2 regions of the Micrococcus sp. KRD012 genome follow, and region 1 is predicted to be linked to the other one. Evidence: predicted binding sites of a transcription regulator. Region 1 holds the regulator's gene; the other holds the start of a gene.

Region 1 (3,814 bases):
GCCTACGCGCAACGGCTGGCCACGGGGGTCACCCCCGCCGTCGGCCGCGAGCGGCCCGACGCCGACGCGCGGCGACTCGAGCGCATCATGCTCGCGGTGCGCACGGTGGACGGGCTCCCGACCGCGGAGCTCGTCTCGGAGACGCCGGGGGAGGCCGCGCGGATCCGCGGGGCGATCGCCGAACTCATCGCCGCGGGCCTGCTGGACGGGCGTGCCGCCGTCGACGGGCGCATCATCCCCACGCTCGAGGGGCGGCTGCGCAACGACGCGATCGTCCGGGCGCTGGCCGGCTTCTGACCGGCCGGCCCCGGGTCAGCGCAGGATGCGCAGGTTGAACGGGTACCGGAACGGACGGCCCTTGGACACGTGCGAGGCGCCCATCACGCCGTAGACCGCCATGGCGGCCCACGTGAGCGCGCCGAGGATCGCGAAGATCGGGCCGACCACCGGCAGCAGGGACAGGAAGAAGAACAGGAGCGTGATGAGCGTGGGCGGCCCGGAGAAGTTCAGGGCCTCGCGCGACTCCTGCGAGGTGAACGGGCCGCGGTCGCGGTAGAGCAGCCACACGACCAGCGGGCCGAGCACGCCGAACGCCAGACTGAGGTGGGCCAGCGCCGCGCGGTCACGGTCCTGCTTCGCCGTGAGCGGGGCGCCGCGGCCGCCGGCCGAGACGAGCCAGGCGGGCGGGCCGTGGCCGGTGCGGCCGGCGTCGGGCTGCGCGCGGGTGTTCACGAGGGGCTCCTCCTGGATCGCGGGACCCGCGCGCCGGGGACCGGGCGCAGGGCATGGGCCAGCATAGCGCGCGCCGAGATCAGTGCTCGGGTGCGGCGGTGAGGAAGTCGATGAGCTCCTCCACGCGGCCCAGCAGGGACGGCTCGAGGTCCGCGTACGTGGTGACGTGGGAGAGCAGCCGCTTCCACCCCAGCCCCGTGGCCTCCTTGCTCCCGTGCGGCCAGCCCAGTCCCCGCAGGATCCCCGTCTTCCAGTCCTGCCCCTTCGGCACGACGGGCCACGCGGGGATGCCGAGGACGGAGGGCTTGATGACCTGCCAGACGTCCACGTAGGGGTGACCGAGGATGAGCACGTTGCCCGCGGCCCCCGGCACGCGCATGGCCTCGGCCGCGAGGCGCTCCTCCTTGGACCCGGTGACGAGATGGTCCACGAGGATCCCGAGCCGGCGCCGCGGACCGGGGGCGAACGCACGGATCGCCCCGGCGAGGTCGTCCACGCCGTGCAGGGGCTCCACGACGATGCCCTCGAGGCGCAGGTCCTCGCCCCACACCTTCTCCACCAGCTCGGCGTCGTGCACGCCCTCCACCCAGATGCGAGAGGCGCGGGCGGTGCGGGCCCGCGCCCCCTCGACCCGTCGCGAGCCGGAGGCGGTGCGGGCCGGCGCCGCCGGGGCCGCGGCGGTCGGGGGGACCAGGGTCACGGGCTCGCCGTCGATCCAGAAGCCGCCGCCGAGGGGGAAGCCGCGGCGCACGCCGCGGCGGTCCTCCAGGACCACCACGTGCACGCCGCCGGAGCGCTCGATGCCGATCACGGCCCCGGTGAACCCGGAGGCCACGTCCTCGACCACCGTGCCGGGGGTGGCGGGCACATCGGGGACGGTCCGGGCGCATCGGGGACGGTCCGGGCGGGGCGGCGCGTCAGGTCGTCGTGGCCCGCGGGGCCCCAGCTGCTCCAGTCCATGGGAGAGCACGGTAGCAACGGGGGCGGGCGATCACCGTGAGCGAAGCCGTGCGGGCCGGTCGGGTCGTCCCCCGGGTCGGACGGTAGCATTGGCACTTGACCCGCCGGAGTGCCAGCCAGGGGCACCTCCGGGGTCGCCCCGGATCCCGACGGACCAGAGGAGGACCGAGATGTCGGAGCAGCCCCGCCGCCTGCAGGTGCTCCAGGCGATCGTGGAGGACTACGTGGCGCTGCGCGAGCCCGTGGGCTCCAAGGCGCTCGTGGAACGGCACGCCCTGGGCGTGTCCTCCGCGACCGTGCGCAACGACATGGCTGCGCTCGAGGAGGAGGGCCTCATCGTGGCCCCGCACACCTCCGCCGGGCGCGTCCCCACGGACAAGGGCTACCGCGTGTTCGTCGACCGCCTCTCCGAGGTGAAGCCGCTGTCCCCGGCCGAGCGCCGGGCCGTGCGGACCCTGCTGGACCCGGAGACGGACACCGAGCACATGATGGAGTCCACGGTGCGCCTCCTGGCCCAGCTGACCCAGCAGGTCGCCGTCGCGCAGTTCCCCCACGAGGACGGCTCCACGATCCGCCACCTCGAACTGGTCTCCCTCGCGCCCACGCGCGTGCTCGTGGTCCTCATCCTGTCCACGGGGCGGGTGGACCAGCGGCACGCCGTGCTGGACCGTCCGGTCGACGAGGCGGAGCTGTCCGTGCTCCGCGGCCTCCTGCTGGACGCCCTGCTGGGGCTCGGTCCGGTGCAGGCGGCCACCGTGGTGGACGACGTCGTCACCCGGGTCCGCCCGGAGCACCGGCAGTCCGCCGCCCTCGTGGCCGCGGCCGTCCACGACCTGCTCGAGGCCGGCCGGCAGGACCGCATCGTGCTGGCCGGCACCGCCAACCTGGCCCGCTCCCCGGGGGACTTCGGCGCGTCCATCGGGCCGATCCTGGAGGCGCTCGAGGAGCAGGTGGTGCTGCTGCGCCTGCTCACGGAGATGGAGCAGGACGCCCACGGGGTGTCCGTGCGGATCGGCTCCGAGAACGCCGGATCGCTCGCGGACACCTCGGTGGTCGCGGCCGCCTACGGCCCCGGCGCCGTGGCGAAGGTCGGCGTCATCGGTCCGACCCGGATGGACTACCCGGGCACCATGGCCGCCGTCCGGGCGATCGCCCGCTATCTCTCCCGCATCCTGACCACCTGACGCGCCTCCGCGTGTCCTGGCGGGCCCCGTCCCGCATCGCCCCACGTCCCGCTCTCCCCGAGAGGAATCCCCACCGTGACCGACCACTACGAGACGCTCGGCGTCAGCCGTGACGCCAGCACCGAGGAGATCCGCCGCGCCTACCGCAAGCTCGCGCGCACCCACCACCCGGACGTCAACCCCGACCCGGAGGCGGCCGAGCAGTTCAAGCGCATCTCCCACGCCTACGAGGTGCTCTCGGACGAGGGCCGGCGCCGGGCCTACGACACGACGGGCAACGAGAACGGCCAGGCCGGCTTCCCGGGCGGCTTCGGCGGGGCGGGCGGCTTCGGGGGCTTCGCCGACATCTTCGAGACCTTCATGAACGCCGCCGGCCAGGGCGGCCGCGGCGGCCCCGCCAGCCGCGCCCGCCGCGGCCAGGACGCCCTGGTGACCGCGCGGATCGACCTGCGCGACGCCGTCTTCGGCGGCGAGCAGACGATCGAGCTGGACACGGCCGTGCGCTGCGATCGGTGCGAGGGCTCGTGCTGCGAGCCCGGCACCCAGCCGGAGACCTGCCAGACCTGCCACGGCCACGGCATGATCCAGCGCCCCGTGCGGTCGCTGCTGGGCACCGTCATGGCCACCGAGGCCTGCCCCGCCTGCCAGGGGTTCGGCACCGTCATCCCAACGCCCTGCCACGAGTGCGACGGGCAGGGCCGCGTCCGCACCCGGACGCCGCTGACCCTGCGCATCCCCGCGGGCGTGGACGACGGCACCCGCATCCACCTCGCCGGCCGCGGCGAGGCCGGCCCGGGCGGCGGCCCGAACGGGGACCTCTACGTGGAGATCGCGGTCCGCCCGGACGAGACCTTCCGCCGCGAGGGCGACCACCTGGCCACCACCGTGACCGTCCCCATGGCCGCCGCGGCCCTGGGCACCACCGTCACGCTGGACAC
Region 2 (3,814 bases), on a different contig from region 1:
CGCCGCCGCCGGCGACGATGCCCTCCTCCACCGCGGCCTTGGCGTTGCGCACGGCGTCCTCGATGCGGTGCTTGCGCTCCTTGAGCTCCACCTCGGTGGCCGCGCCGGCCTTGATGACGGCCACGCCGCCGGCCAGCTTGGCGAGGCGCTCCTGCAGCTTCTCGCGGTCGTAGTCCGAGTCGGTGTTCTCGATCTCGGAGCGGATCTGTGCCACGCGGCCGGCGATCTGCTCGGCGTCGCCGGCACCCTCCACGATGGTGGTCTCGTCCTTGGTGATGACCACCTTGCGGGCGGAGCCCAGCAGGTCGAGGGTGGCGTTCTCCAGGGACAGGCCCACCTCGGAGGAGATGACCTGGCCGCCGGTGAGGATGGCGATGTCGGCGAGCATGGCCTTGCGGCGGTCACCGAAGCCCGGGGCCTTCACGGCCACGGACTTGAAGGTGCCGCGGATCTTGTTGACCACGAGGGTGGCCAGGGCCTCGCCCTCGACGTCCTCGGCGATGATCAGCAGCGGCTTGCCCGACTGCATGACCTTCTCGAGGATCGCCACCATGTCCTTCACGGAGGAGATCTTCGAGTTGACGATGAGGATGTAGGGATCCTCGAGGACGGCCTCCTGGCGGTCCGCGTCGGTCACGAAGTAACCGGAGATGTAGCCCTTGTCGAAGCGCATGCCCTCGGTGAGCTCGAGCTCGAGGCCGAAGGTGTTGGACTCCTCGACGGTGATGACGCCCTCCTTGCCGACCTTGTCCAGGGCCTCGGCGATGAGGGAGCCGATCTGCTTGTCCGCGGCGGAGATCGAGGCGGTGGCCGCGATCTGGTCCTTGGTCTCGATCTCGCGGGAGGCGGAGAGCAGCTCAGAGGTGACGGCCTCCACGGCCTTCTCGATGCCGCGCTTCAGGGACAGCGGGTCGGCGCCCGCGGCCACGTTGCGCAGGCCCTCGCGGACCAGCGCCTGGGCCAGCACGGTGGCGGTGGTGGTGCCGTCGCCGGCGACGTCGTCGGTCTTCTTGGCGACCTCCTTGACGAGCTCCGCGCCGATCTTCTCGTACGGGTCCTCGAGCTCGATCTCCTTGGCGATGGAGACGCCGTCGTTGGTGATGGTGGGGGCGCCCCACTTCTTCTCCAGCACCACGTTGCGGCCGCGGGGGCCGAGGGTCACCTTCACGGCGTCGGCCAGGGTGTTCAGGCCCTTCTCCAGGCCGCGGCGGGCCTCTTCGTCGAATGCGATGGTCTTGGCCATGTGCAGGTCCTTTCTGGACGTCGGCTTCCTACTTCTGGTGGCTGACCCGCGCCGATGCCCGCGACGGACGGCCCCTGGGGGCCTCATCGGTGGACAGGTCCTCCTCCACGGCGCCGGACCGACCGGGGTACGGCTGGCAGTCGCGCCTTCGGAGTGCTAACCCCATTATGAGCACTCGCACCGGGAGAGTGCAAAGGGTCCGCGGTGCGGGAGCCCGCTCTTCCGCGGACGGCGGACGGCCCCCGGCAGAACGCCTCGGGAGGCGCCCCGCCGGGGGGCCGGGAAGGGTGCGCGTCCGGCACGGCCGCACGGCGGGCGGGTCAGCCGGTGACGACCACCGCGACGCCGTTCACCTGCAGGTTCGGGGTCTGCATGACCGGGAAGCCGAGCTCCTTGCCGACCGCCTCGGCGGCGGCCTTGTTGGCCGAGCCGTTGTACAGGACGGTGGAGGACTGGATGCCGTAGCCGCTCCAGTTCTTCGCGTCCACCGAGGTGTAGCCGGCGCTCGTGAGCCGCTGCGCGTAGGAGGCGGCGAGGCCCTGGGTACGGGTCGCGTTGTACACGGTGACGTGGGTGCCGCGCACGGCCGCGGACTGCGCGGCCGCACGAGAGCTCGACGCGGCCGCGGACTGCGAGCGCGAGGCGTCCGCCGCGGCGGCCGAACGGGACGCGGCGGCGCGCGAGGACTCCGCCGCCTGGGCGGCCGAACGGGACGCGGCGGCGCGCGAGGACTCCGCCGCCTGGGCGGCCGAACGGGACGCGGCGGCGCGCGAGGACTCCGCCGCCTGGGCGGCCGCCGCCGACCGAGACGCCTCTGCGGACTGCGCGGCGGCCTCGGAACGCGAGGCCTCCGCCGCCTGTGCCGCGGCGGCGGCACGGGACGACTCGGCGGCCTCGGCGGCCTCGGCGGCGGCTCGAGAGGACTCGGCGGCCTCGGCGGCGGCCGCCTCCTGCGCCGCCCGCGAGGACTCGGCCGCGGCCGCGGAACGGGACGCCTCCGCCGCGTCCTCGGACGGGGTGGGGGACTCGGTCGCGGGTGCAGTCGACGCCGACGCGGAGGACGCCGAGGAGGACTCGGACGACGCCGACGCCGACGCCGACGTCGACGTCTCGGCCGCCGGGGCCGTCGTCGAGCTCTCGGCGGCGACGGGCTCCGAGCGGTCACCGGTGAGCCACGGCAGGACGACGCCCACGAACAGGCCGGCGAGCAGGACGAGGCCGGCCACCCAGAGCAGCGGGCTCAGGCGGCGACCCCCGCCCGTGGCGGTCGCGCCGGCGGCGGCGAAGGACTCGCGGTGCGCGCCGCGCTGGTCCGTGTACTCGGGGACCTCGTCGAAGCGGTCGGGCTGGTAGGCCATGGGTCAGTTCTCCTGGCGGGAAGCGGGCGTGGACGGCGCCGGATCCGCGGGTCCCCTCCGGGCCCGGCTGCGAGTGCCGCGCTTGCGCAGCAGCCGCGTGACCAGCAGGGGTCGGTAGGCCAGGGCGGCCTCACGGTCCAGCAGTCCGTTCAACACCTGATAATAGGCGGTCGGAGACAGCCCCAGACGCTCACGGACGGCGTGGTCCTTGGCCCCGCCGTACCGCCAGGTGTCGGCCTCCAGGTCCAGGACCGCACGCTCCAGGTCCGTCAGCTCGTCCCGCCGCGCCCCCGCGCGGGCACCCTCGTCCGGGGCCGGATCGGGCGAGACGGGCGTGGGGTGGGACATGGCGGCCACTGTACCCACCCGGTCTACCCTCGGGGCATGGAGTTCATCGCGCCCCTGGATCCGGGCTGGGAGGCGGCCCTCGCCCCGCAGGCCGCCGCGTTCGAGCAGGTCGGAGAGCGGCTGCGGGTCCGCCGGGCGGCCGGAGAGCAGGTGCTGCCGGCACCGGAGCACATCCTGCGGGCGTTCCGTCAGCCGTTCGCGGACGTCCGCGTCCTCGTGCTGGGCCAGGACCCCTACCCGACGCCGGGCCATCCGATCGGCCTGAGCTTCGCGGTGGACCGCCACGTGCGGCCGCTGCCCCGCTCCCTGGCCAACATCCACCGGGAGCTGCACGACGACCTCGGCATCACCCCGCCCGCCCACGGCGACCTCTCCGCGTGGACGGACCAGGGCGTGCTGCTGCTGAACCGCGCCCTCAGCGTGCGGGCCGGCGCACCCGGCAGCCACCGCGGCCTCGGCTGGGAGCAGATCACGGAGGCCGCGGTGCGGGCCCTCTGCGCGCGCGGCACCCCGCTCGTGGGGCTGCTGTGGGGAGCCGACGCGCGGCGCATGGCGCCGCTGCTGACGGCGGCGGGGGCCGGCGTCGTGGAGTCCCCGCATCCCTCGCCCCTGAGCGCCCACCGCGGGTTCTTCGGCTCCCGGCCGTTCAGCCGGGTGAACCGGCTCCTCGAGGCGGCCGGCGCGGCCCCGGTGGACTGGCGCCTGCCCGACTGAGCCGGGCCGCCGGTCAGCCGCGCTGGTGCATCACGAGTTCGGTGGGCAGCAGCGTGCCCATCCGGTCGGTGATCGGCTTGGCCAGGGTGTTGCCGAAGGCGACGCCGGCCGCGATCGCCACGACGATGACCGCGGCGTTGAACAGTCCCTC

What was found. The regulator HrcA, encoded in region 1, represses chaperone genes, less so after heat shock. The targets are predictions, from matches to a motif close to TTNGCACTCGNNNNNNNCGAGTGCNAA.
Region 2: groL (chaperonin GroEL) is a predicted target of HrcA. The motif match lies at 1,377-1,403, and genes of this name have one in related genera.

Annotation. Positions count from the first base shown of each region.
Region 1 covers NZ_JABFBB010000019.1:20,940-24,753, reverse strand. Annotated here, with positions in the region: gene hemW (radical SAM family heme chaperone HemW) at 1-297, shown strand, start outside; gene J1M37_RS11545 (DUF4870 domain-containing protein) at 313-732, opposite strand; gene J1M37_RS07850 (DUF3097 family protein) at 812-1,678, opposite strand; gene hrcA (heat-inducible transcriptional repressor HrcA) at 1,863-2,876, shown strand; gene dnaJ (molecular chaperone DnaJ) at 2,952-3,814, shown strand, end outside.
Region 2 covers NZ_JABFBB010000002.1:11,339-15,152, forward strand. Annotated here, with positions in the region: gene groL (chaperonin GroEL) at 1-1,243, opposite strand, end outside; gene J1M37_RS00260 (LytR C-terminal domain-containing protein) at 1,564-2,601, opposite strand; gene J1M37_RS00265 (DUF3263 domain-containing protein) at 2,605-2,949, opposite strand; gene J1M37_RS00270 (uracil-DNA glycosylase) at 2,986-3,663, shown strand; gene J1M37_RS00275 (threonine/serine ThrE exporter family protein) at 3,677-3,814, opposite strand, start outside.